Linked DNA regions of Granulimonas faecalis. The protein of the gene in region 1 interacts with the protein of each later gene in a pairwise test. Links are inferred from orthologs where the notes say so. Each region holds a gene or a part of one and is shown on either strand. Other genes may lie near its edges. The genes, in order: rlmB and tsaE.

Region 1 (11,293 bases):
CGGCTCACCGACGGCCAGGGCCGCAAGGTGGACTTCTCCAACACCGTCATCATCATGACGAGCAACATCGGCGCCCGCGAGATCGCCACCACCACGCCCATGGGCTTCGGCGCCTCGGGCAAGGGCCTCTCGGACCGCGAGATCAAACAGCGCGTCACCGGCGAGCTCAAGCGGCAGTTCCGCCCCGAGTTCCTCAACCGCGTGGACGAGGTCGTGGTCTTCAAGTCGCTCGAGAGGGACCAGCTCCGCTCCATCGTCGACCTCATGGTGCGGGAGCTCCGCGACCGCCTCGTGGACGAGGGCATGTCCATCGAGCTCACAGACGCCGCCCGCGACCTCGTGGCCAAGGAGGGCACCGACCAGGTCTACGGCGCCCGCCCGCTTCGCCGCGCCATCCAGACCCTCATCGAGGACCCGCTCGCCGAGGAGCTCCTCGAGGGGAGGTGGGAGAGGGGCGAGGTCGTCTCCGTGGACGTCCGCGACGGCGCCCTCGTCTTCGACCACGTGGCCGGCGAGATCCCTGAGAAGACCGTCCGCGAGACCATGTCGCGCCTGCCGGCCCCCGGCGGCGCACCCGGCCGGAGCGCCCTCGCCAAGGGCTCCGGGGCCGGCTCCCAGGAGGCCTCGGCCTGACGGGCCTTCCAGGCGAACCCGACCGTGCGCCCGGTCCCGCACCCCGCGGGGCCGGGCGCCGCTCTGTGGGACCTCTCCCTCTGTGGGACCTCTGTCGCAGCCCCGCCGCGCCCCCACGGCGCCCGCCCGCTTTGTTAGGGTTAAGGGGCGTGCCGCGCGTCGCGGGGCGCTTCGGACAGAAGGGTCTTCATGGGGGATTTCTGCGACCGGTCGCTGTCCCTGGACGAGCGCATGGAGTGCGCCATGCGCCAGACAGCGCCGGGCACGGCCTTGCGCCGCGCCCTTGACATGATCATCGCCGGCCGGCTCGGCGCCCTCATCTGCGTGGGCGACGTCGACGCCGTCCTGGCCGCCGGCGACGACGGCTTCCCGCTCAACATCTCGTTCACGGCCAACCGCCTGTTCGAGCTCTCCAAGATGGACGGGGCCATCGTCATCGACAAGGACCTCACCCAGATCAAGCGGGCGAACTTCCACCTCAACCCCGACCCGTCGCTCCCCACCTCCGAGACCGGCATGCGCCACCGCACGGCCGCGCGCATGAGCATCCTCACCAACGCCATGGTCATCTCGGTCTCCGAGCGCCGCCAGGTGGTCAACGTCTACCTCGACGGCCGCTCCTTCCAGATCAAGACCGTCCAGGAGATCATGGACATGGTCAACCAGCTGCTGGTGACCCTCCAGTCCACGCGCCAGGCGCTGGACCGCAACCTGCTGCGCCTCACCACGCTCGAGCTCGACAACTACGTCACCCTGGCCGACATCTCCAAGATCTTCTCGTACTTCGAGGTGCTCATGACGGCCGCCGACGAGCTCGACGACCTCATCGACCAGCTCGGCAGCGAGGGCCGCACCATCGCCATGCAGCGCGAGCAGCTCGTGGGCGACATGGACGACGAGTACACCCTCATGATCCGCGACTACGCCCGCGACTCCTCCGAGGAGACCGCCCGGGAGGTGCGCCGCCAGTTCCACGAGCTCGACGCCGCGCAGCTCCACTCGTTCAAGCGCGTGGGCGCCATGCTCGGCTACGAGGGCCTCGGCGAGGACTCCATCATGGCGCCCCTGGGCCTGCGCACCCTGTCGCGCATCTCCGTGGTGCGCGAGGGCATGGCCGACAAGATCGTGGACGAGTACGGCAGCCTCCAGGAGCTCATGGACGACATCGAGGACAACCCGAGCCGCCTCGACGACATCGGCGTCAAGAACCCCGGCATCCTGGCCGACAGCCTCTACCGCATGTGGGGCAGGAAGGAATGAGCCGCTGCCGTTGCCAGGCCGAGGCGCGGCCCGCCGCCGTCGCCGCGCCCGACCCGGGCGCGGACCTCACCGTGGTGGTGGTCGCCGCCGGCTCCGGGGAGCGGTTCGGCCACCCGGGCGGCAAGGCCCTCGTCGAGGTCGCCGGCCGCCCGCTCGTCGCGTGGTCGCTCCTCGCCGCCGACGCCGCCCCCTCCGTGGCCGCGCTCGTGCTCGTCTGCCGCCCCGCCGACCTCGCCGCTATGGAGGCCCTCGTGGCCGGCCTGCCCCTGGCGCTCCCCGTCGCGGTGGTCCCCGGCGGCGACGACCGCCAGGCGAGCTGCGCCGCGGGTCTCGACGCCGTCTCGTCCGAGGTCCCCCTCGTGGCCTTCCACGACGGCGCCCGGCCCCTCGTGCGCCCCCATACCTTCGAGGCCGTGGCCGCCCGCCTGCGGGCCGACGCCTCGCTGGGCGGCGCCGTGGCCGGCTGCCCCTGCACCGACACCGTCAAGGTGGTCCGGGACGGCACCGTGTCCGCCACGCCCGACCGCGGCAACCTCTGGGTCGTGCAGACGCCCCAGGCGTTCCCCATCGAGGTCATCCGCGCCGCCCACCGGCGCGCCCGCTCCGTGGGCACCGACGACGCCTCCCTCGTGGAGGCCATGGGGCTCCCCGTGGCCGTGGTGGACGCCCAGCGCAACAACCTCAAGCTCACCTACCCGGAGGACCTGGCCGTCGTCGAGGCCGCCCTCCTGGCCGCCGAGCGGGAAGGGGAGTGACATGGCCCTCTCCATCGGCCACGGCTACGACGTGCACGCCTTCTGCGAGGGGCGCCCCCTCGTGCTGGGCGGCGTCGTCGTGCCCTGCGACCGAGGCCTCGCGGGCCACTCGGACGCCGACGTCGTGACCCACGCCCTCATGGACGCCGTCTGCGGCGCCTGCCGCCTGGGCGACATCGGCCGTCTCTTCCCCGACGACGACCCCGCCTACGCCGGCGCGGACTCCCTCGTCCTGCTGTCCCGCGTCATGGGGTTCGCGCGGGAGGCTGGGTACGAACTCCTCGACTGCGACTGTACCGTCGCCGCCCAGGCCCCCCGCCTCGCCCCGCACCGCGACGCCATGCGCTCCGCCATGGCCCGCGCCATGGGATGCGACGTCTCCCGCGTGGGACTCAAGGCCACCACGACCGAGCGCCTCGGCTTCGTGGGCCGCGAGGAGGGCATCGAGGCCTGGGCGGTCTGCCTCATGGAGCGCCCCTAGGCGCCCCGCCGACCTCCCGAACCGCCCCGTCGATGGGACACCCATGTTCGATTCCATACGCGAGGACGTCCGCGCCTTCCGGGAGCACGACCCGGCGGCCACGTCCACCATCTCCATCCTCGTCAACTCGCCCGGCATGCGCGCCGTGTGGGCCTACCGGCGTCAGCACTGGCTCTGGACCCACGGCCACCGCTTCCTGGCCCGCACCCTCTCCACGTGGAGCCGCCACCGGTTCGGGGTCGAGATACACCCCGGCGCCACCATCGGCCGCCGCTTCCTCATCGACCACGGCAGCGGCATCGTGGTGGGGGAGACCACGATCGTCGGCGACGACTGCATGATCTACCAGGGCGTCACCCTGGGGGGCACCGGCAAGCAGACCGGCAAGCGCCACCCCACCCTGGGCGACAACGTCACCGTGGGCGTGGGGGCCGCCGTGCTCGGCGACATCACCCTGGGCGACGGCTCCAAGGTGGGCGGCGGCGCCGTGGTGGTGAAGGACGTCCCGGCCGGCTGCACCGTGGTGGGCGTCCCCGGGCACGTGACCACGCGCTGCGGCGTGCGGGTGCGCACGCAGCCGGCCCACACGGACCGCCGGCGCCAGTACCTGCCCGACCCCATGGAGCAGACCGTCGAGATCCTGACGGCGCGCATCTCCCAGCTCGAGGAGCAGGTGGCCGCCCTCACCGCCCAGGCGGCCCCCTCCCAAGATGTACGATTCCAACCTGACGGCGGCGAAGCCGCCCAGGCACCCAGCGGCACTGAGGAGTGACCATGCTCGTCTACAACACCCAGACCCACCGCAAGGAGGAGCTCGTCCCCGTGGAGCCCGGGCACATCTCCATGTACGTGTGCGGCCCCACGGTCTACGACCAGATCCACATCGGCAACGGCAGGACGTTCCTCGCGTTCGACGTCATCCGCCGTTACCTCGTCTACAAGGGCTACCAGGTGCGCTTCGCGCAGAACCTGACCGACGTCGACGACAAGATCATCCAGCGCGCGAACGAGGAGGGCGTCACCGCCGCCGAGCTCGCCCGCACCTACTCCGACGCCTTCATCGAGCAGATGGGGCGCCTCAACGTGCTGGCCCCCGACATCCGGCCCCGCGCCACCCAGGAGATCGACGCCATGGTCTCCATGATCTCGGGCCTCATCGACCAGGGCAACGCCTACGCCGTGCCCTCGGGCGACGTGTACTTCTCCGTGCGCAGCTGCGAGACCTACGGCCGCGTCTCGGGCCGCAACGTCGACGAGCTGCTCGTGGGCGCCCGCATCGAGGAGAACTCCGACAAGCGCGACCCCCTCGACTTCGCCCTCTGGAAGGCGGCCAAACCCGGCGAGCCCAGCTGGGAGTCGCCGTGGGGCGAGGGGCGCCCCGGTTGGCACACCGAGTGCGCCGCCATGGTCCACCGCTACCTCGGCACACCCATCGACATCCACGGCGGCGGCTCCGACCTCGTGTTCCCGCACCACGAGAACGAGAGCGCCCAGGCCTGCTGCCGCTGGCACGAGCCGCTGGCCAACCTGTGGATGCACACGGGCATGCTCCGCGTCGACGGCGAGAAGATGAGCAAGTCGCTCGGCAACTTCCACACGCTCAAGGAGGTCCTCGACCGCTACCCGGCCGACGCCGTGCGCCTCCTCATGCTCCAGACCCACTACCGCTCGTCGCTCGACTTCTCGTTCGAGCGCCTCGACGGCTGCGTGGGCGCGCTGGAGCGCCTGCGCACCACGGCGAGGAACCTGCGCTGGGCGGCCGAGAACTCCGACGGCTCCAGCTGCGGCGGCGACGCCGCCCAGGCCCTGTCCGACGCCATCGACGCCGCCCGCGACGGCTTCACCTCGGCCATGGACGACGACTTCAACACGTCCTCGGCCCTCGCCGCCGTCTTCTCCCTCGCCAACCAGGCCAACGCCTACCTCGACGCCGCCGGGGCGGGGGCGTGCACCTCCACGCTGCTGCGCGCCTCCGACACCCTCGTGGAGCTCCTCGAGGTGCTCGGCCTGGAGAGCGTCCGGCCTCAGGCCGACCCGCTGCCCGCCGGGCTCGTGGACGTGGCCCGCGACCTCGTGGGCTTCGACGGCGACGACGTCGACGGCGCCGTGGCGGCCCTCGTGGACGCCCGCGCCGCGGCCCGCGCCGCGAAGGACTGGGCGCGCGCCGACGCCATCCGCGATGCCGTCTCGGACCTCGGCCTCGTGGTGGAGGACACCCAGGCCGGCACCCGCATCACCCGTCAGGAAGGGGGGCGCTGACCATGGCGTCCAAGAACCAGGGCCCCAGGGGCCAGCAGGGCAACGGGCAGCAGGGGAGGCGCGGCCGGGGCCGTGGCCAGGCCCCCCGCGCCTGGAGCAGCGAGGACGGCCGCCAGTGGAGGGGCCGCGACGGCCGCAAGGCGGGCCTCGCCGGCAAGGCGGGCCCTCAGGCGCCCAAGGCCCCCAAGGGGGACCGCCGCAGGGGTGCCCAGGGCAAGGGGAGCCCGCAGGCCGCCCGCCGGCAGCCGCGTGCCGAGGAGCGCGTGCTCGTGGAGGGCCGCCGCGCCGTCGACGAGGCCCTTGCCGCCGGCGTGCCCGTGAGGCGCGCCCACATCGCCCTCAACAAGGGCAGCCAGGACCCCAAGCTCGCCCGGCTCGCCGCCACCTTCGAGGCCGACGGCGTGGAGGTGGACATCTGCTCCAAGGCCCGCCTCGACGCCATGTCGAGTCACGGCGCCCATCAGGGCGTGGTCGTGGAGCTCGATGACTTCCCCTACGCCGACCTCGAGGACGTCGTGGCGGCCGCCGGCGACGGCGACGCGCTCGTGCTCGTGCTCGACCATGTGACCGACGAGGGCAACTTCGGCGCCATCGTGCGCTCCGCCGAGGTCGCGGGCGCCGCCGGCGTCGTGATCCCCAAGGCCCGCGCCGCCTCCGTGGGCGTGGGGGCCTACAAGACGTCGGCCGGGGCCGTGCTCCACGTGCCGATCGCGCGCGTCTCCAACCTCGCCACGGCGGTGGACCGCCTCAAGGAGGCCGGGTTCTGGGCCGGCGCGGCCACCGAGCACGCCGAGCAGGACGTCTGGGACGCGCCGCTCGGCGGTCGCTTCTGCCTGGTCATGGGCAACGAGCAGACCGGCGTGAGCCGCCTGCTCCTCGACCGCTGCGACTTCTCGTGCCGCCTGCCCCAGCGCGGCCGCGTGGAGTCGCTCAACGTGGCCCAGGCCGCCACGGTCATGGCCTACGAGTGGATGCGGCGCCTCCGGGAGGCCGGCCGCGAGGGGGGCGTCGACCGTGGTTAAGGGGGCCCCTCGGGCCCTCCTCGTGGTGGACGGCTACAACGTGCTCTTCGCCGACCCCCGCTACCAGGACCTCTTCGACGAGCCCGACGGCTCCGTGCCCGAGCGCCTCGGCACCGACCCGTTCGGCCGCGCCCGCGAGGCGCTCCTGGCCGACGTCGCCGCCTACGCCCAGCACGAGTACGAGGCCGTCATCGTCTACGACGGCGCCAACAATCGCGGGGAGCACCGCCCCGAGACGAGGCGCGGCGGCGTGCGGGAGGTCTTCTCCCGCAGGGGCGTCTCGGCGGACACCGTCATCGAGGGGCTTGTGACCGAGGCGCGCGACTCCGGCCGCCGGGTCACGGTGGTCACCTCCGACGGCACGATCCAGGCCACGGTGGAGGGGCCGGGCGTCACCCGCGTGTCGAGCCGTATGCTCGTGCACGAGGTGGCGGCCATGAACCGGTCCATCGAGCGGGAGCGCGAGGAGCGCACGTGGTCCCGCATGAGCCTGGAGGACCGCCTGGACCCCGAGACGGCGGCCAAGCTCAACGCACTGCTCGGGCGCCGGGTCTAAGCGCTATCATCGTCCCTGCGCTGATGTAGCTCCAACGGCAGAGCACCCGACTTGTAATCGGACGGTTGTCGGTTCGAATCCGACCATCAGCTCCACCCACCGACGAAGGCGGCCCGCGGGCCGCCTTTTTTCTCGGTACGATTTGGGTGCGTGGGTGGCGCCTCCGATCGGAAACCCCCGTAATGGCGGTCGTATAGGGTTGTCTAGCTGGGGTTGTGCAGAAACGATGGTATGGATACACCCGGGTCCGGGGTATACGTTGACACGGATTTGCCCCGGGCGTAGTATCACTAGCGCGTTGTGGGTCCAGCACCTGGCAGCGCGGCTTGAAAACGGATGGGGATGTGGCACAGCGGCAACTGCGGCGGACTGTAAATCCGCTCCCTATGGGTTCCTTGGTTCGAGTCCAAGCATCCCCACCATGCCCGTGTAGCTCAGTCGGTAGAGCACTTCGTTGGTAACGAAGAGGTCACCGGTTCAAATCCGGTCGCGGGCTCCATTTCAAGCATGGCGGTGTAGCTCAGTTGGTCAGAGCACGCGGTTCATACCCGCGGCGTCACTGGTTCGAATCCAGTCACCGCTACCAGGTTATCTTGCGGTCCCTCCGGGGGCCGCTAGACATATTTAGCACGTAGGCATCAATGGCTGCGAAGCGGGAAGTCCTGTTTCCAGAAGGAGGATGGCACATGGCCAAGGAGAAGTTCGAGCGTACTAAGCCGCATGTCAATATCGGCACCATCGGCCACGTCGACCACGGCAAGACCACGCTGACCGCCGCGATCACCAAGGTTCTCTCCGAGACCCCTGGCTGCCGCGCCAACTTCACCGCGTTCGAGGACATCGACAAGGCCCCCGAGGAGCGCGAGCGTGGCATCACCATCTCCGTCGCCCACGTGGAGTACGAGACCGAGAACCGTCACTACGCCCACGTCGACTGCCCCGGCCACGCCGACTACATCAAGAACATGATCTCGGGTGCCGCCCAGATGGATGGCGCCATCCTGGTCATCGCCGCCACCGACGGCCCCATGGCCCAGACCCGCGAGCACATCCTGCTCGCCCGTCAGGTCGGCGTGCCCTACATCGTCGTGTTCCTGAACAAGTGCGACATGGTGGACGATGAGGAGCTCATCGACCTCGTCGAGATGGAGACCCGCGACCTCCTGTCCGAGTACGACTTCCCGGGCGACGACCTCCCCATCATCCGCGGCTCCGCCCTCGGCGCCCTCGAGGGCGACGAGAAGTGGGTCGAGCAGATCCGCGCCCTCATGACCGAGGTGGACAACTACATCCCCACCCCCGCCCGTGACAACGAGAAGCCGTTCCTGATGGCCGTCGAGGACGTCATGACCATCTCCGGCCGCGGCACCGTCGCCACCGGCCGTGTCGAGCGCGGCCAGCTCCGCCTCAACGACCCGGTCGAGATCGTGGGCATCAAGCCCACCTCCAACTCCGTGGCCACCGGCATCGAGATGTTCCGCAAGTCCATGGACTTCTGCGAGGCCGGCGACAACGTGGGCATCCTGCTCCGCGGCGTCAAGCGCGAGGAGATCGAGCGCGGCCAGGTCCTCTGCAAGCCCGGCTCGGTGACCCCGCACAAGAAGTTCACCGCCGAGGTCTACGTCCTGACCAAGGAGGAGGGCGGCCGTCACACCCCGTTCTTCAACGGCTACCGTCCGCAGTTCTACTTCCGCACCACCGACGTCACCGGTAACATCTCCCTCCCCGAGGGTGTCGAGATGGCCATGCCTGGCGACCACGTCACCATCACCGGTGAGCTCATCTACCCGATCGCCATGGAGGAGGGCCTCCGCTTCGCCATCCGCGAGGGCGGCCACACCGTGGGCGACGGCCGTGTTGCCACCATCATCGAGTAACTCGCTTCCTCGATCGTGAAAGCCCGGCACCTCGAGTGCCGGGCTTTTTTGTTGCCGACCGTTCCCACCTCTGCCGTGCCCATCCCGTGAACGTAGGATTTGGTGGGCCATCTCTGTTGACGGCTTACCGGCGGGGTGGTAGCGTAATCACTCGCGCATGGCTGTGACGTAAGAGCGGCCATGTCCGGTACTTGGGAAGGAATCCATTCATGCGTACTCTCGTCACCCTTGCGTGCACCGATTGCAAGCGTCGCAATTACACCACCTACAAGAACAAGAGCACCCATCCTGAGCGCATGGAGCTCAAAAAGTACTGCCGGTGGTGCCGTCACCACACGCTGCACAAAGAGACGCGCTAGAATAGAGTCTCACACAGCCCAGTAGCTCCAATGGTAGAGCGGCGGTCTCCAAAACCGTTTGTTGTGGGTTCGAGTCCTACCTGGGCTGCCAGCCAATTCACCGGCCCTCCCTATAGGGACGGGCCGGTTTTTAATGTCTAGTCGAGAAGTCCGAGCTTTGTGGAGGACATGAGCCCCATGGCCAAGAAGGACCGCAACAAACGAGCCGCCCGCAAGGCACGTCAGGCCGAGCGTCAGCGCAACGAGGCCCAGGCCCAGATCATGGCCGAGAAGGCCCCCGAGAAGGCCCCGGCCAAGTCCGAGGGCTCCAAGGCCCCCGCCAAGGCCGCCAAGTCCGGCAAGCCCGGTCTCATCAAGCGTGCCACCTCCTACTTCGGAGAGGTCCGCTCCGAGATGCGGCGCGTCGTCTGGCCCTCCCGCGAGGACCTCAAGAACTACACCGTCGCCGTCGTCGCCATCCTCGTTGTCTTCGGTGTGGCCATCTGGCTCATCGACTCCGGTGTCGTGGCCGCGCTCATCGGTTACTCCGGACTGAGGGGATAGGCCATGGCCAAGCGTTGGTATGTGATCCACACCTACTCGGGCTACGAGAACAAGGTCAAGACCGACCTCGAGCGCCGCATCGAGTCCTACGGGCTCCAGCGCCAGGTCGTCGACATCCAGATCCCCACCGAGGAGGTCACGGAGCTCAAGGAGGACGGCAAGCGCCAGACCAAGGAGAACAAGGTCTTCCCCGGCTACGTCCTCGTGCGCATGGAGGTGGACGACAACACGTGGTCCGTCGTCCGCAACACCCCCGGCGTCACCGGCTTCGTGGGCATCGACGGCAAGCCGAGCCCGCTCTCCCGTGACGAGTTCAAGAAGATGATGGGCAACGCCACCCCCAAGGGCGACACCGCCCCGCGCCGCACCGTCACCGACTTCGAGCCCGGTCAGGCCATCCGTGTCACCTCCGGCCCCCTCGAGGACTTCGACGGGACCATCTCTGAGGTCAACCCCGAGTCCGGCAAGATCAAGGTCACGCTGCTCATCTTCGGCCGCGAGACCCCCGTCGAGCTCTCCGTGGACCAGGTGGTCCTCATCCACTAACCGGCTACACGGCACCGCCCTCGTTTTGGTGAGAAACGCTTCTGTGGGCGGCGCGTGTCATAGCGATCGTCACAGCGCAAAGAAAGGCTTATCACCATGGCCCCCAAGAAGAAGGTCGTCAACTTCATCAAGCTGCAGATCCCTGCCGGCGCCGCCAACCCCGCGCCCCCGGTCGGCCCCGCCCTCGGTGCCGCCCAGGTCAACATCATGCAGTTCTGCCAGGCGTTCAACGCCGCCACGAAGGACCAGGCCGGCGACATCATCCCGGTCGAGATCTCGGTCTACGAGGACCGCTCCTTCGACTTCGTCTGCAAGACCCCGCCCGCGGCCAAGCTGATCCTCAAGGAGCTCGGCATCAAGAGCGGCTCCGCCGTGCCCCAGCGCGACAAGGTCGGCCAGCTCACCGACGAGCAGCTCACCAAGATCGCCGAGATCAAGATGCCGGACCTCAACGCCAACGATATCGAGCATGCCAAGCGCATCGTCGCCGGCACCGCCCGCTCCATGGGCGTCACCATAGCCGAGTAGCACCGGCACAACCGTAGTCCCGGGGAGACAGGCTCCCCTCACGGCCCCGCGAGGGGTCCGATGTGGGAGGGCGCGGCGCGCCCGTTGACCACAGGAAGGCACCACCATGCCCAAGCACGGCAAGAAGTACCGCGACGCAGAGGCCAAGGTCGAGAACCGCCTCTACACTCCCAAGGCCGCCATGGAGACGGTGAAGGACATCCACTTCGCCAACTTCGACGAGACCGTCGAGGCCTCCGTGCGCCTGGGCGTCGACACCCGCAAGGCCGACCAGAACGTCCGCGGCTCCATCTCCCTTCCCCACGGCACCGGCAAGTCCGTGCGTGTGGCCGTCTTCGCCGAGGGCGAGAAGGCCCGCGAGGCCGAGGAGGCCGGCGCCGACGTCGTGGGCGGCGACGAGCTCGTGGCCGCCATCCAGGCCGGCAACATCGACTTCGATGCCGCCATCGCCACCCCGCCGATGATGGCCAAGGT
Region 2 (16,334 bases), 240 kb from region 1 along the record:
CCGGTGTGTCGCCCGAGGAAGGTGAGTGAGGTGGCGGAGAGCCGCTGCCCCGACACCCGCTGGGCCTGGGTGGAGGTGAGCCGCTCCGCCATCCGTCACAACACCCGCGAGTACAAGAAGCGCCTCGCACGGGGCGTCAAGCTCATGTGCGTGGTGAAGGCCGACGCCTACGGCCACGGTGCCGCCGTGTGCGCCCCCCTCATGGCCGCGTCCGGCGCCGACGCCTTCGCCGTGGCCACGGTGCGCGAGGGCATCGCCCTGCGCGAGGCCGAGGTCTCCAAGCCTATCCTCGTCCTCTCGCAGCCCCCTGCCACGGCCATCCCCGACCTCCTCGCCTACGACCTCATGCCCTCGGTCTACACCACGGAGTTCGCCCTGGCCTTTGGCGAGTACGCCGCGGCCGGCGGCCGCCAGGGGGCCTACCACCTGGCGCTGGACACCGGCATGACGCGCATAGGCGTGCCCTGGGCCGAGGCCGTGGAGTTCCGGCGCGCCGTGGACTTCCACTCCGGTCTCGTGTGCGCCGGCACCTTCACGCACTTCGCCACGGCGGACGTGCCGGGCGACTGGGACTGGGAGCTCCAACGCAGCCACTTCGACGAGGCTGTGGCGGCCCTGCGCGACGCCGGGTTCGACCCGGGCCTCGTTCACTGCGACAACACCCCCTCGGTGGTGCTCCACAAGGACACCCACTACGACATGGTGCGCGTGGGTATCGGCCTCTACGGCCTGCACCCCTGCGAGCCCAGCCGCGACCACATCGACCTCGAACCGGCCATGGCCGTGCGCGCCCGGGTCACCCGCTGCGGCTGGCCGCCGGTGGGTACGGGGGTCTCCTACGGCATGACCTGGCGCGTGACCACCTCCTCGGTGCAGGTGGCCACGATTCCCGTCGGCTACGCCGACGGCTACGGGCGCATCCTCTCCAACCGCGCCGAGGTGCTCTGCCGCGGCCGGCGCCACCGCCAGGTGGGCAACGTCTGCATGGACCAGTGCATGTTCGCCGTGGAGGTCAACCAGGTGCGGCAGTACCGCCCCTGCGGCCCCGTGGAGGAGGGCGACCTCGTCACCCTCATGGGTGTGGACGGCGACGAGGAGATAACGGCCGAGGAGCTCGCCGAGCTGTCGGGCACCATCAACTACGAGGTCGTCTGCGACTTCGGCCTCAGGCTCGAGAAGGTCTACGTCTAAGGGGGCAGCTATGGCCATGCTCAAGATCCCGGGTTACGAGAATCAGCGCCCCGGCGAGGTGCCGCTGTCGGCCGTGCGCGACCTCCTCGGCGACTGCCGCAGGTGCCCGCTCTGCGAGACGCGCACGAACATCGTGTTCGGCGACGGTGACGCCTACGCCCGCGTGGTCATCGTGGGCGAGGCCCCGGGCAAGAACGAGGACCTCTCCGGCGTGCCCTTCGTGGGTGCCGCCGGCAAGAAGCTCGACGCCCTGCTCGAGATCGCCGGCCTCAGGCGCGATGAGGTCTACATCTGCAACGTCCTCAAGTGCCGCCCGCCCTCCAACCGCGACCCGCGGCCCGAGGAGATCGCGGAGTGCAGCCCGTTTTTGCGGGAGCAGATCCGTAGCGTCTGGCCCGACGTCATCGTGTGCCTGGGCAACTTTGCCACGAGGTTCATCCTGCGTACCGAGCAGGGCATCACGTCGCTCCGCGGCCGCTTCTACGAGACGGGGCACTTCCACGTGCTGCCGGTGTTCCACCCCGCCGCGGCCATCTACGACCGCACCAAGCAGGCGAGCCTCGAGGCCGACTTCGCGCTCCTCGGCCAATGGCTGGCCGAGCACCCGGCCGCCCCTGCCCCCGCGGCGGGCGGCGTCCCCGTGGGGGAGGAGTGACGATGGGAGTCACCTGCGACGATACCGCCATGGACGGCCTCACCCGCACCGGGGAGGGCCGCTACGCCTCCACCTCGGCCGAGGCCACCCAGGCCCTGGGGGAGCTTCTGGGGGCCCTTCTCGGCGAGGGCGACCTTGTGATCCTCACGGGCGACCTCGGGGCCGGCAAGACCCAGCTCACCAAGGGGGTGGCCCGGGCCTTGGGCTGCACCGACGACGTCACGAGCCCCACGTTCAACATCATGGCCGTCCACCGGGGCGAGACCCTGGACCTCTACCACTTCGACCTCTACCGCCTGGACAACGCCGACCAGCTGGGCGACGCCGGCGTGCTCGACGTCGCCGGCGTGGAGGGGGCGAGCCTGGTGGAGTGGGGCGAGGCCTTTGCCGACGACCTCGGCGACGAGCGCCTGGACGTGGCCATATCGCGCGCACCCGTGGAGGGCGGCGCCGAGCCGGCCCGGACCGTGGAGGTGCGGGGCGCGGGCGTGCGGGGCGCGGAGCTCGCGGCGGCCCTGGACGCGGCGGTGGCGGGGTCCGTCGGCTGAGGCCCGTCTCTTCATGGGCGTCCCGGGGAACTAGAATGGCGTGGTGCAACCCGAGCCTTTGGAGGACCTGCCCATGACCACACCAGACCGCGTCGTCCTTGCCTTCGACACCTCCACCGACGAGCTTGCCTGTGCCGTGGCGCGGGTGGGCGTTGGCGACGGCCGCCGGCGCGTGGAGGTCCTGGCCTCGGGCGACCGTCCGTGCCGTCGCCAAGCCAACGTGGAGCTCGTGCCCACGTGCCTTGGCCTTCTCGACGAGGCGGGCCTTTCCATGGGCGACGTGGACCGCGTGGTGGTGGGCCGCGGCCCCGGGTCCTTCACGGGGGTGCGCATCGGCATCGCCACGGCCAAGGGCCTGGGCTGCGGGCTCGACCGCCCGGTGGCGGGCGCCTCCACCCTGGACGCCGTGGCCTGGCGCGCCTGGGCCGCCGGCGTGCGCGGCCTCGTGGGCGTGGTAGGCGACGCCATGCGCCGCGAGGTCTACCCGGGCCTCTATGGCGTGGACGACGAGGGACCCAAGCGGCTCTTCTCGGTGGAGACGGTGATGAAGGCACCGGCCGCCGCGGCGGCGTGGGCCGACCGCGCGGACGGCGCCGACATCCAGCTCACCGGCGACGGTCTCAGGAAGTACCGCGGGCTCTTTGCCGAGGCGGGCCTCACCGCCGTGCTGCCCGAGGCGCTCTGGCACCCCACGGGGGAGTCGCTGCTCCTCTCGGCCGCGGCCGACCCCGCCCTCTGGGAGGGCGACGGCCATCCCGCCCTCGTCCTGCCGGTGTACACGCGCCTCTCGGACGCCGAGGAGAACGAGCTCAAACGCCTGGGCATGGCCGAGCCGGCCACCGTGGCCACCACCGGCGTCGACGACGCCCTGGCCGGCCGCCACCTCCAGCTGCGCCCCATGGGCGTGAACGACGCGCCCCAGGTGGCGCTGCTCGAGGACGCCGTCTTCGCCGGCACCGAGCACACTCCGTGGAACGAGGCCATGTTCTCCCAGGAGCTGGGGGCCGAGGGCCGTACCTGGTGGGTGGCCCACGACCAGGGCGAGGTGGTGGGCTTCGCCGGCGCCCAGATGGCCGGCGACGACCTCGAGGTGCTCGACGTCTGCGTGAGCCCGGCCCGGCGCCGGGAGGGCGTCGGCCGCAGGCTCCTGGCCCGGGTGACCTACGACGGCCAGATGCTCGGCGCCCGCACGGCGTCCCTCGAGGTCTTCGAGGACAACGCCGCCGCCCGGGCGCTCTACGGCTCCGTGGGCTTCTCCGAGGCCGGCCGGCGCCCCGACTACTACGGCAGCGGCCGCGACGCCCTCATCCTCACGGCGTCCCTGCCCCTCTCCATCGCCGCCAGCGACGACCTGCCCGACCCCACGGCCGCCGTGGAGCCCTGGCCCATGGTCGACGCGGGCCGCACGGCCGAGGCTGCCGCTGCCGTCGAGGCGGCAAAACCGCTGGTGCTGTCCATCGAGAGCTCCTGCGACGAGACCGCCATGGCCGTCATCGACGGCACGGGCGAGATCGTGGCCAACGTGGTGGCCACCCAGATCGACTTCCACGCGCGCTTTGGCGGCGTGGTGCCCGAGATCGCCAGCCGCAAGCACACCGAGGCCGTGGTGGGCGTCTTCGAGGAGGCCATGGCCCAGGCGGGCGCGCACTTCGGCTGCAAGACGCTTCTGGTCTCCGACCTCGACTGCGTGGGCGTCACCCAGGGCCCTGGCCTCGTGGGCGCCCTCGTGGTGGGCATCGCCTTCGCCAAGGGGCTCGCCGCTGCCGCCGGGATCCCCCTCGTGGGGGTGAACCACCTGGAGGGCCACCTCTACGCCAACCTCTTCGAGACCCCCGACCTCGAGCCGCCCTTCGTGGCGAGCCTCGTCTCGGGTGGCCACACCATGCTCGTGCACGTGCGCGGCTGGGGCGACTACGAGGTGTTGGGAGAGACCATCGACGACGCCGTGGGGGAGGCCTTCGACAAGGTGGCCAAGGCCCTGGGCCTGGGTTACCCCGGCGGCCCCGTGATCAGCCGCCTCGCCGAGCAGGGCGACCCCAGGGCGGTGGCGTTCCCGCGGGCCATGCTCCACAGCCACGACTACCGGTTCTCGCTCTCAGGCCTCAAGACCGCGGTGATCACTTACATCGAGGCCGAGAACGCCGCCGGGCGCCCCATCGACCTGCCCGACCTCGCCGCGAGCTTCCAGGCCGCCGTCATTGACGTGCAGGTGGCCAAGGCTCTCACGGCCGTGGAGGAGTGCGACGTGGACGACTTCTGCGTGGGCGGCGGCGTCGCGGCCAACCCGGCCCTGCGTGCGGCCTACCGCGAGCGCCTGGGCGAGCGGGGTGTGCGGGTGACCGTGCCGCCCATGAACGCCTGCACCGACAATGCCGCCATGATCGCGCTGGTGGCCCTGCGCGACTACCATGCCGGCCGGCTGGTCCCGCTGTCGATGGACGGGGACCCCAACATGTCGCTGTAGGGGCGCCTGCTGTCCCGGCCTCACCGCCCGGCCATGCCAAAGCGAGCTTTGGCATGGGATTCTCGCCCGGTAGGTGCCAAGAGCCCATGCTGGAGGCCGCTACGGCATGGGTTTCTCGGCGTCTGGAGGCCAAAACCCATGCCACAGGCCCCTCCGGCATGGAGGCATATCATAAAGTGAGAAACATGCGAAGTGACAGATGGGCCAGGCACCGCTGTCACACCACTGTCACCGCTGTCACGCCTTGGAGAAGGACCACAGCGCCCGCGCCTGGGAGAGGGTGCGTTCCAGGTTCCAGGGCTGCTCGGTCCTCGGCTCCGAGTTGGGGTCCATGACCTGCAGGCGCCCGGCGTCGTCCACGGCGGTGAGCACGATGAAGTGCCCGCTGCTCGTGAAGTCGCCCGGGCCCATGGAGGCGATGACGGGCCTGCCTGCGGCCAGCTCCGCCCGCACGGCGCCGGCGTCGGCCGCCACCGGCCGCGACGCGAGGCCCACCGAGGCGGCGCCCTCGTCCATGAGGGTCCAGGCGGTGAGGCCGTCGGTCACATGGCCGCCCCGCTCCGACAGGCGCGCGGCGTCCACCGGCGTGAGGTCGCCGCGCCCCGTGACCGCCACGTACACGGCCGAGAGGCACGTGGGCCCGCAGCCGGCCTCCCCGACGGTCTGCCCGGCGTAGGGCTCCCCGGACCAGGCGGGGTCGGTCTGGTACAGCCGCGGCACGCTGCCCTGGCGCCACTGCCCCGCAGGGTCGCTCGCCCACGAGCCGTCCGCCGCCCGCGCCGCCGTACCCGCCAGACCAAAGGCCACGGCCACGAGGCAGAGGGCGACCACGGCCGCAAGGACCATGAGCACCATGGCGCCCACGCGTCGGTGGGGCGGTTCCTGCCAGGACGCCGGTGCGGGAAACGCCGCGCTCTCGTCCGGGTAGGGGTTGGCGGCAACGGTGGTGGGTCGCGTGTCCATGGGGTCCTCCTCACGTCGCGTCTCGGTGTCCCCATCGTCCGCCCTGCCTCCCGGAAAGTCCGTGACGGGCGCCTTACGCTTGCTGACAAGCCCGTAAGGGTGGCTTACGAATTCCTTACGGTGGCCTGACAGGGCCGTCCGGCACTCGCAGTCCCCCTAGACTGGGGGCAACGGAGCGGGGAGAGGGGAGAGCCATGGGGGAGGGACGAGAGGGGCGCACGCCGCGGGTCCTCGTGGTGGACGACGACCCGGCCATCGTGGGCCTGGTGGGCGCCTTGGTGGAGGGCGAGGGCCTGGGGTTCGTGGGCGTGGGCAGCGGCGAGGAGGCCCTGGCCGCCGTGACCGACGGCCCCGTCGACCTCGTGGTCCTCGACGTCATGATGCCGGGCATGGACGGCTTCGAGACGTGCCGCCTCCTCCGCTCCCGCGAGCCCGACCTGCCGGTGATCTTCCTCTCCGCCAAGGACGACGAGACCAGCCAGGTGGTGGGCCTTACCATCGGCGGCGACGACTACGTGGCCAAGCCGTTCCGCCCCCGCGAGCTCGTGGCCCGCATCCGGGCGCGCCTGCGCCGCAGCGAGGGTTCCTCCCACGGCCTGCGGGTGGGCCCGCTCGCCCTCGACCCCGTGGCGCACCGGGCGTCGCTCCTCGACGTGCCCCTCAACCTCACTCCCACGGAGTTCCGCCTCCTCCAGGAGCTCATGGCCGCCGACGGCGACCCCGTGCCCGTGGGCGACCTGTTCCGCCGCGTGTGGGACGCCGAGCCGGACGCCTCGTCGCGCAACACTGTGATGGTGCACATCCGACGCCTGCGCGCCAAGCTCGAGCGTGTGGACGCCTCCCGCGGCTACGTGCAGACCGTGTGGGGCGTGGGCTACCGCGTGTCGGGCGACGGCCGGTGAGGCGGCGGGCCTCCCGCAGCGAGCAGGCCCGCGTCCTGGCCCGCCGTGTCGAGGGCCGCACCGTGCTCGCGGTGGCCCTGTGGACGCTGTTCTGCCTCCTCGTGGCGTGGGGCTCGCGGGACCTTGTAAGCGCGCTCGGCGAGGCCATCGCAGCCAACGACTCCGCATGGGCCACCTACACGGTGGAGGACTACAACGTCCTCGCGGAGACGGGCCGCTTCTCAGACCCCCGCAAGGCCTATCAGGTGGTGGGCGGCTACGACGAGGCCACGGGCGAGGAGGTCTTCCGCGTGCGCGACATCACGCTCTACACGCGCCTCCACGACCTCAAGGCCCCTGCGGCCGTCGTCGTCTACCTGAGCGGGCTGGTGGTCGTGTTCCTCTGGGCGCAGCGCCGCTACCTCGACGCCTTCGACGACCTCGCCGCCGCGGTGACCGACCTCGTGCGCGACCCCGCGGCGCCGGTGCGCCTGCCCGAGGAGCTCTCCGTGGCCGGGCGCGAGCTGGAGTCGGTGCGTCGGGAGCGCCTGGAGGCCGACGAGGCCGCGCTCGCCGCGGAGCGCCGCAAGGACGAGCTTGTGACCTACCTGGCCCACGACCTCCGGACCCCGCTCACCTCCGTGACCGGCTACCTCGAGCTCCTCGACGAGTCACCCGACCTGCCCGAGGACGCTCGCCGTCGCTACGTCTCGGTGGCCCACGGGCGCGCGGTGCGCCTCGGCGACCTGGTGGAGGAGCTCTTCGAGATCTCGCGGTTCAACCTGCAGACCATCCCCCTGGAGAGGAGCCGGGTCGACCTCGTGCTCCTCGGCGAGCAGGTGGCCGAGGAGGCCATGCCCGACGCCGCGGCCCACGGCCTGACGGTGCGGGTGGCGGCCGACGGCCCGTGCGTGGCCGCCGTGGACCCGGGCCGGGCCGCCCGCATGCTCTCCAACCTGGTGAGGAACGCCGTGGCCCACGGCGACGACGGCACGGAGGTCGTGGTGGGGGTGGGCCGCGCCTCCGACGGCGGCGTGCGGATGACGGTGCGCGACAACGGGCCCGACATCCCGGAGGAGCTGCTGCCCCACGTCTTCGAGCGGTTCGTGCGAGGCGACGACGCCCGTGGCGACGGCGCCGGGGCCGGGCTGGGCCTCTCCATCGTGGAGGAGATCGCCCGGGCCCACGGCGGCCGCGTGTGGGCGGAGAGCGCCGGCGGCACGACGACGTTCACGGTGGAGCTGCCCCGCTGACCCCGCCTCGTCCCACCACCCGGACACTTTTGTCCCAATGGTCGGGCACTTTTGTCCCACCGGCCGGGGCTGCCGCTCGGGTACCTTTGTCCCGTCGGCCACCGGAGGAGGACCCATGGACGTGCTCGCCCTCGTGTGCGCCCCGCCGTTGGACCCGGCGGCGCAGGCGCCGCTCTACCGCCAGCTCAAGGATCGCATTCTGCAGGTCATCGCCGCGCGCGCAGTGGGTCCCGACCAGCCGCTGCCCTCCGAGCAGGAGCTCTGCCGGGCCTTCGGCCTCTCCCGGGGCACTGTGCGCCGCTGCTTCGACGAGCTCGCCCGCGAGGGCCGCGTGGTGCGCTGCCGGGGGCTCGGGACCTTCGCCCGGTGGCCCGAGGAAGCCGAGGACATCTCCACGGCCCTCAACTTCTCCGGGCAGGTGCGCTCCGCCGGCGGCGAGCCCTTCTCCCGCCTGCTGGACCTCTCCGCCGTGCCCGCCCACGAGCGTCAGGCCCGCCAGCTCCAGGTGGCCGAGGGCACGCCCCTCTGGCGGGTGGTGCGCGTGCGCATGGCCGACGGCGAGCCGCGGCAGTATGTGACGGCCTGGGTGCCGCAGGACCTCGTGCCCGGCCTCTCCCGGGGGCAGGTGGAGGGCACGGGCTCCCTCTACGCTGCCATTGCCGCCGGCAGCGGCAAGCTCCCCGCCCGGGCGCTGGAGGCCTACGAGGCTTGCACGCTGGCGGCGGGGGAGGCCCGGGCCCTTGGGCTGGAGCCCGGCGCCCCGGCCCTGCGCTGTGTGCGCCAGACCCTCGACGGCGACGGTCTTCCGTTCGAGACGAGCGTCATCCTCATGCCGGCCGCCCTCTCGCGGTTCGTGCTCGATGTCTCCGCCGAGGGCACCGCCTACCGGCGCGCCTAGGGTCGCGGCGCGCGCGGACACCGGCCGCCGCCCCGCCGCAAACGTACAGAACGTTCAGCATCAGGAGGCTGTTTTTCCCCACGCTCCCCGAAAAGGCCTGCGGGCGGTCGTATCTTCGAACCGTCCTTCAGACCCCTTGCAGAGAGGAGCACCATGACCCCCGCCAAGCCCGCCTCCGAGATGAGCCGCGCCGAGCTCGCCGCCTATATCGACCAGTCGGTCCTCAAGCCCGAGTTCACGGTGGAGGACATCAGGAGGTACGCCCAGGAGGGCATCGACTTCGGCTGCGCGACCATCTGCATCAACCCGTCGAGCCTGCCCATCGTGGCCCCCATGGTGGAGGGTACCGGCACCGGTCTCTGCGTGGTGTGCGATTTCCCCTTTGGCACCAGCTCCACGGCCTCCAAGGTGGCCCAGGCCGAGGCCATCATGGACGGCTACGACATCCAGGACCTCGACATCGTGGCCAACTACGGTCGCCTGCGCTCCGGCGACCTCGACTACGTGACCGAGGACATCCGCGCCGTCGTGGAGGCCTGCCACGCCAGGGGCGTCCTGGTGAAGGTCATCATCGAGACGGACGCCCTCACCCATGGGCAGATTCAGGACGGCACCCGCTGCGCCGTGGCCGCCGGCGCCGACTTCATCAAGTCGTCCACCGGCTTCTACACCGGTGGCGAGCAGCGCGGCGCCACCAACGAGGTGGTGGACCTCATGATGGAGGCCGGGGAGGGCGAGATCCGCGTCAAGGGCTCCGGCTGCATTCGCGACCGGGAGCACTTCCTCGAGCTCATCGACAAGGGCATCGATCGCATGGGCATCGGGTACCGCTCCACGCCCGAGGTGCTGGGGGAGTAGGGCGGCTGCCGCGGGGTAGGGCGGCTGCCGCCCGTCGGCGCCACCTGTACCCCCCCCGTCGGCACCCCCGTCGGCACCTGAATGCGATTGAGGGCGACTTCCAGCGCGGAACCATGCCGGAAGTCGCCCTCAATCGCATTCAGGGAGGCGTAATCCGCCCCCGAGCGCGTTCAGGTGCGGGGAGGGGCGCCCTCAATCGCGTTCAGGTGCCGATAAGGGGGTGGTGTCGAGAGGGAGGGAGCTGGCGGCGCCGAGGCGCCGAGAGGTGCGCGTCGAGGGGTGCGCCAACCGGCCGCCAGGCGCAGGCTCGGGCGCCGGTGGCTAGAACAGCCGCTCCGCCGCAAGCTCCCCCGCCGGGTCGCACCGCACGGCGCTGCGGAGCCCGTGGCGCTCCAACGCCTGCAGCTGCTCGTCGGTGGCGCCCGTGTCGGTGATCAACAGGTCGATGTCGCCTGGGTCGCCCCAGTGGAAGCTCGACGTGCGGCCGATCTTCTCCGAGTCGGCCACCACCACCCGGGTGAGGGCGTGGTCGAGCATGGCGGCGTTGACCGCCGGCTCGGGCGCCGTGGCCGAGGTGAGCCCGTGTATGGGGGAGAACCCGCTCGTGCCCAAGAAACACTTGGTGGCCGTCACACGCTCGATGCAGCGCAGGGCGTCCTCGCCGGTCATGGACGCCTTGGGAGGCCGGATCTCTCCGCCGGTGAGCAGCAGCGACACGTGGGGCGACGAGGCCAGGAAGAGCGCCTTCCCGTTGTTCGTGACCACGGTCACGTCCTGGGCGCGTATGTGCTCGACGATGGCCAGGGCCGTGGAGCTGGCGTTGATGAAGATGCAGTCCCCGTCCTCCACGAGGGAGGCGGCCTCGGTGGCGATGGTCCTGATGGAGCGCACCCGTCTCGTTCCGGAGGGCCTTCCCAGGGGGTTGTCCAGCACCGCCTTGCCGTGCTGCCGTACGACCACCCGCTGCTCCTCGAGGTAGGAGAGGTCCCGTCGAATGGTGAGCGGCGAGACCTCGAAGCGCTCGGCGAGTTCGGAGACCGCCACCTCCCCTCGCTGCTCCACGAGGACCATGATGGCGTCGCGTCTCTCGGCGACAAGGTCGCGGCTGCGTTTCATCGGCACTCCCGTCCGTGGGTCCCTGGGGACAGTATAGGCCCCATTGTTTTTCATCCCACGGTTCCATGGAATACGTTCATATAAATCGTGGGTTATGTTCGTATTATACGAACGAATGTCCTTTTGAATGGAGCTCAGGGACAATACGCGCACGGGAATATAAAACAGCAGGTAGATTAAGGTAAAAACGGATGTACCGCTCAGGGGCAATATCTGGCCGTTCGGGGATGATCGCGGATTCATAGTCCATTTCCCGTCAAAACGTTCATATTTCAAGCGAGGGGGAACGGATTAATGGATGTTTCCCCACGGCTTGTCGGTGGCGGGTGCGCCCGCCTGGAGGAGAGCGAGGTGGATCGGTGCTGTCCGCTCTTGTGCAGGAGCCCTTCGTCTAACTCGATGTGGTCGCACGTGACTGGGAGGACGCCGTGCGCACGGCGGTCGCGCCCTTTGTGGAGGCTGGGATCGCCACCCAGGGTTACGTGGACGACATCGTGCGGGGCGCCAAGGAGCTCGGTCCTTATTTCGTGCTGGCCCCCCATGTGGCCATACCCCACGCGCGCCCCGACCAGGGCGCCTTGGGCAACGGCATCGGCGTGGTGCGCCTCGCCGAGCCCGTGGAGTTCGGGAGCGAGGCCAACGACCCTGTGAGCTACCTCTTCCCTCTGGTGGCCGCCGACGACGGCGGGCACCTGCAGGCCCTGATGTCCCTTGCAGAGCTGCTGGGCGACGAGGGCTTCTATGTGGGACTCGACGAGGCAGAGACGGCCGGAGAGGTGCTGGACCTCATCCGGGAGAAGGAAGGAGGCCTCTGATGGCCAAGAAGTACCGTGCGCTGGTGTGCTGCAGGGCGGGCATGGGCTCGTCGATGATCCTCAAGATCAAGTGCGACCAGGTCATTGCCGAGGAGGGGCTGCCCATAGTCACCGAGCACGGCAACCTCGACTCCATCCTCGGGTTCACGGGCGACCTCGTCATAACCATGTGTGACCTCACCGACGAGCTCAACGCCGACCCGCGTGTGCCCGCGGCGGTGGGGGTGAAGAACCTCGTGGACAAGGAGGAGATCCGCCGCGTCCTCAAGGAGTGGGCCGAGGCCCAGACCGAGTAAACGAACCGACAACCGCCCGTCCGGGCCCCGAGAGGAACCCATATGGTAGACATGTTCCTTATGCAGCTGCGCAACACGGCTGTGATCATGGGCGTCTTCGCCCTCATCGGCCTCCTTCTCCAGAAGAAGTCGGCCGTGGACGTCTTCTCCGGCACCGTCAAGACCATCATCGGCTTTCTGATCTTCAACATCGGCTCCGACGCCATGTCGGCCCAGGTGACCATTTTCTCCGACATGTTCAACAGGGCGTTCTCCGTCTCCGGCGTGGTGACGCAGGTCGAGGTGGCAACGTCGCTCGCCCTGCAGACCTACGGCACCGAGGTCGCCCTGGTCATGCTCGTCGGCTTCGTCTGCAACGTGCTGGTGGCCAAGTTCACCCCGTTCAAGGCCATCTTTCTCACGGGCCAGCACTTCCTCTACTTCTCCTGCGTGCTCGCCCTCGTGTTCATCGGCCTCGGGGCCCCGTTCATGGTGACCGTGCTCCTGGGCGGCCTCGTCCTCGGCGTCTGCGGTGCGGCGTTGCCCATGCTCTGTCAGCCCTTCGTCGACAAGGTGGCCGGCGGCCGGACCTTCGCCATCGGCCATTTCAACGCCATCGGCTACATGATCGCGGGCTACTGCGGCAAGCTCTTCGCCAAGAAGAACGACGCCGACCTCGCCAAGGGCGCCGTGGAGGAGCGCGAGCTTCCCGAGTTCTTCAAGCTCTTCAAGGACTTCGTCTTCTCCGTGGCCCTGTTCATGATCGTACTGTTCTACATCGTCACCATCGCCTGCCTCGTCACCGGCCACTTCAACGACGTGGTCAACGAGAGCACCGGCGCCACGTTGGCCGGCCAGTACTTCGGTAACGACCTCTGGTGGCTGTGGCCCTTCCTTGCCGGCCTGAAGTTCGCGGCCGGCATGTCCGTCCTCATCTTTGGCGTCCGCCAGTTCATCGCCGAGATCACCGCCGCCTTCGTGGGCATCTCCGAGAAGCTCGTTCCCAACGCCCTGCCCGCCGTCGACTGCCCCGCCATCTTCCCGTTCGCCCCCAACGCCGTGATCATCGGCTTCATCGGCTCGTTCCTGGGCGGCCTGGCGGCCATGGCCCTCATGGTGCTGTTCCATAGCGAGACCATCATGATCCCTGCGGCCGGCATCTGCTTCTTCTCCGGCGGCACCTGCGGCGTCATGGGATACGCCTACGGCGGCTGGCGCGGCGCGGCCCTCGGCTCGTTCCTCATCGGCATCGTGCTCTGCGCAGGCCCGCTGCTGCTGTACCCGCTCTTCTCGGGCCTCGGCATCGCCGGCGCCTCGTTCCCCAACGTCGACTACAACGTCATCGGATCGATCGTCTACGGCATAGGCTCCTTCTTCCAGTGACACCTGTCGGCCCTAGGGATGCTGTGCGGGGCGGGCGCCGTGGGTGCCCGCCCCGGGATGGGAGAACCCCATGACTGGTTTTCGCGACCTCGGAAAGGGGAAGGCCCAGGGCGGCCTCCTCGTGCAGGTGCTCGACGACGCCCCCTGCGTGCTTATGGCAAAGGCGGCCGGTTTGGACTTCCTGCTCCTCGACGGCGAGCATGGCAACCTCGATGCGGGGTCGCTCGGGTCGCTGCTCCTGCTCGCCGACGCCTGCGGGCTGCCCACCGTGGTGCGGGTGCCCGAGCTCAGCCGGGACTGGGTGTCGCACACGCTGGACCTCGGTGCGACGGGGGTCATGGTTCCCATGGTGGAGACGGCCGAGCAGGCGCGCCTCCTTGTGGGGTGGTCCAAGTACCCGCCCCTGGGGCGGCGAAGCTACTCTGGAGGCGGTCACACCCGCTTTGGCCCCAGCGGCGGCCACGGCCCGACCATGGGGGCCGCCAACGACGGCACCCTCGCGGTCGTGCAGATCGAGACGGTGGCCGGGGTCGAGAACGTCGACGAGATCCTCTCCACCCCCGGCGTCGGCGCTGCGGTCGTGGGCCCCTGTGACCTCGCGATCTCGCTCGGCCGCCCGGACGAGGTGGGCTGTGCCGAGGAGCTCGCCCTCATCGACCGCGTGCGCGACGCCTGCAGGAGGCACGGCCGGGCCTTTGGGATCATCGGGTCCAACGAGCTCCTCGGCACCTATGCCGGAGACCTCGACCTCATGGTGAGCGCCATCGACGCCCATCTGCTGCGCGACGCATTCGCCGGGGCCCGTGCCGACTACGACCGTCTGCTGGGAGGGGGTGCGCGATGAGCGACGACCTCCGTGCCGTCCCCTCTTTCCGCTCCTCCGTGCGGGGCGTCGCAGCCTATGCCGCCGGTACCGCGGCCTCCCTGCTCGCCGCCTTCGCATCGGGGGCCCTCGCCCAGGTCACGGGCTCGGTGCTCTGGCTCCTGGGGGCGTTGGCGGCCGTGCCGGTCGCCTGGGTGCTCAGCCGGCGGGCTGCTGCGGCGGCGCGCGACGCCGTGAGGCCCGCACCCGTGATCGAGTTCGACGGCGATGACCTCGTGCTGCCCCCGGCCGGTCGCGGCGGCGGGCGAAGGCGCGTGCCCTGCCGCTCGGTGACGGCGTTCCGCACGGAGGTACGCGGTACCTCGTGCGTGCTGCTGCTCTGGGGCGACTGGGTGGACCACCCAGCCGGTTTCGAGGCCCTTGCCGTGGGGTGCGACGGCCGCGCCGACGCCGACAGGCTTGCCTCCGCGCTCGCCCGCGCCCTCGGCGACCGTGGTGTCGCCCCGGCCGACCATGACCGCCCCGTCCCATCTTTGACGACTTGAGGAGAACCCATGCACTTTGAGAAAGACCAAGCGAGGACGTTCCTCGACATCATGGCGCGGTCGCTCCGCGACTACGTGGGGGCCATCGATTACGGCGCGCTGGCCGACGCCAAGAGGCTCATCCTTGACGCCGAGGCCGCCGGCGGACGTCTCCATGTGACGGGCATCGGCAAGCCGGGGCATGTCTCCGGGTACGCGGCGTCGCTGTTCTCGTCCACCGGGACCCCGGCCTATCAGCTCGACGGCACCGAGTGCGTCCACGGCAGCGCCGGCCAGGTGCTTCCCGGCGACGTCGTGGTCGCCATCTCCAACTCCGGCGAGACCTCCGAGCTCAAGCGCTCGGTGGAGTGCCTCAAGGCCAACGGCGCCCGTATCGTGGCGCTTACCGGCAAGCCCGGGTCCTGGCTGGCGCGCAATGCCGATGTGGCCCTCATCGCCGGTGTCGAGCAGGAGGGGGACGCCATGAACAAGCCGCCCCGTGCCTCCATCCTGGCGGAGATGATCGAGCTCCAGTGCCTGTCGATCCTGCTTCAGGCGGAGCGCGGCTTGGACCCCGAGACCTACGTGCGCTGGCACCCGGCCGGCGCCCTCGGTGCATCCATCCTCGGCACGCAGTCGGCGGTGGTCTGACCATGGCGGCTTTTTCCGGGGTCATCGTCCCCATCCTGACCCCGTTCGGCCGCACGGCGGGGCAGCCGCTGGTGGCGGGGAACGCCGACACCCTCGTGGAACGTCTCGTGGGCGCCGGAGTGGACGGCCTGTTCGCCTTTGGTTCCAACGGCGAGTTCCATGTGGCCTCCGACGACGAGCGGGTGGCATACACGGCGCACCTTGTGGAGCGGGCGGCCGGCCGGGTGCCGGTCATCGCAGGCGTGGGCTCCTGCTCCACGGCGGAGGCGCGGGAGCTCGTCAAACGGGTCCAGGACACCGGTGTGTCGGGTCTCTCGGTGGTGAACCCGTACTTCCTGCAGCCGAGCGACGACGAGCTCGCGGCGCACTTCGAGGCCGTCGCCGACGCCGCCGAGGTGCCGGTCCTGCTCTACAACATCCCCAAGGCCACGGGACGCGTGATCGCGCCGGCCGTCGTGGCCAAGGTTGCCGCCCACCCTTCCATCGCCGGCATCAAGGACAGCTCCGGCGACCTCGACCTCCTCGCCTCCTATATCGAGGCGGGCGATGGCGCCCTTGACGTGCTGGTGGGCTCCGACGGGATCATCTCTGCGGCCCATGCCCTCGGCGCATCCGGCGCCGTGGCGGGAACGGCCAACCTCGTGCCCGAGACGGTCGTGGGCCTTTGGGCCGCCCTTGAGGCGGGCGAGACCGGGCGCGCCTCCGAGCTCCAGGCCGCGCTCGAGCCGGTGCGGGACGTGCTGCACCTCGGTGCCGTGCCCCAGATGCTCAAGCGCCTCGTGGAGCTGTCGGGCTATCCGGTCGGGCCGGCCCGGCTCCCCGTGGAGGAGGCTGGGCCCGAGGCCGATGCCGCCGCCCGTGCCCTCGTGGCCGCGCTTGCGGGGGAGGAGTGACCATGGGGCTGCAGAGGGCCGAGGTCGGCCAGCGACTGGCCGATGGATGGGCCTTTGCCGTGGTGCGCCCCGAGACTCCGGAGCGTGCCCTCGAGATCGCCGAGGGGTGTCTCGCCGGCGGCATGGACGCCCTCGAGGTGAGC

The links.
Region 2: the proteins of rlmB (region 1) and tsaE interact in binary tests that used the Escherichia coli proteins (3 or more experiments, as listed by UniProt). The link is inferred for Granulimonas faecalis from one-to-one orthologs.

The regions. Positions count from the first base shown.
Region 1 is NZ_BQKC01000001.1:508,249-519,541, forward strand. What follows is about bases 4,648-7,400. They hold rlmB (23S rRNA (guanosine(2251)-2'-O)-methyltransferase RlmB), read left to right. Parts: upstream 4,648-5,390; coding sequence 5,391-6,410; downstream 6,411-7,400. Other genes in these bases: cysS (cysteine--tRNA ligase), read left to right, coding at 4,648-5,388; OR600_RS02270 (NYN domain-containing protein), read left to right, coding at 6,403-6,966. Outside these bases: OR600_RS02235 (ATP-dependent Clp protease ATP-binding subunit), read left to right, coding at 1-633; DNA integrity scanning diadenylate cyclase DisA, read left to right, coding at 823-1,893; ispD (2-C-methyl-D-erythritol 4-phosphate cytidylyltransferase), read left to right, coding at 1,890-2,648; ispF (2-C-methyl-D-erythritol 2,4-cyclodiphosphate synthase), read left to right, coding at 2,650-3,129; cysE (serine O-acetyltransferase), read left to right, coding at 3,173-3,901; more of cysS, read left to right, coding at 3,904-4,647; tuf (elongation factor Tu), read left to right, coding at 7,653-8,843; rpmG (50S ribosomal protein L33), read left to right, coding at 9,053-9,202; preprotein translocase subunit SecE, read left to right, coding at 9,380-9,745; transcription termination/antitermination protein NusG, read left to right, coding at 9,749-10,291; rplK (50S ribosomal protein L11), read left to right, coding at 10,388-10,819; rplA (50S ribosomal protein L1), read left to right, coding at 10,926-11,293. UniProt on the Escherichia coli protein: Specifically methylates the ribose of guanosine 2251 in 23S rRNA.
Region 2 is NZ_BQKC01000001.1:267,816-284,149, forward strand. The notes cover bases 632-3,621. They hold tsaE (tRNA (adenosine(37)-N6)-threonylcarbamoyltransferase complex ATPase subunit type 1 TsaE), read left to right. Parts: upstream 632-1,848; coding sequence 1,849-2,394; downstream 2,395-3,621. Other genes in these bases: alr (alanine racemase), read left to right, coding at 632-1,191; OR600_RS01250 (uracil-DNA glycosylase), read left to right, coding at 1,202-1,846; tsaD (tRNA (adenosine(37)-N6)-threonylcarbamoyltransferase complex transferase subunit TsaD), read left to right, coding at 2,468-3,621. In the rest of the region: OR600_RS01240 (NAD(P)H-hydrate epimerase), read left to right, coding at 1-29; more of alr, read left to right, coding at 31-631; more of tsaD, read left to right, coding at 3,622-4,858; OR600_RS01265 (C39 family peptidase), read right to left, coding at 5,096-5,821; OR600_RS01270 (response regulator transcription factor), read left to right, coding at 6,016-6,723; OR600_RS01275 (sensor histidine kinase), read left to right, coding at 6,720-7,955; OR600_RS01280 (GntR family transcriptional regulator), read left to right, coding at 8,071-8,853; deoC (deoxyribose-phosphate aldolase), read left to right, coding at 9,007-9,711; OR600_RS01290 (DeoR/GlpR family DNA-binding transcription regulator), read right to left, coding at 10,033-10,827; OR600_RS01295 (PTS sugar transporter subunit IIA), read left to right, coding at 11,229-11,642; OR600_RS01300 (PTS sugar transporter subunit IIB), read left to right, coding at 11,642-11,938; ulaA (PTS ascorbate transporter subunit IIC), read left to right, coding at 11,981-13,300; OR600_RS01310 (HpcH/HpaI aldolase family protein), read left to right, coding at 13,371-14,144; OR600_RS01315 (hypothetical protein), read left to right, coding at 14,141-14,668; OR600_RS01320 (SIS domain-containing protein), read left to right, coding at 14,678-15,298; OR600_RS01325 (dihydrodipicolinate synthase family protein), read left to right, coding at 15,301-16,191; OR600_RS01330 (beta/alpha barrel domain-containing protein), read left to right, coding at 16,194-16,334. UniProt on the Escherichia coli protein: Required for the formation of a threonylcarbamoyl group on adenosine at position 37 (t(6)A37) in tRNAs that read codons beginning with adenine.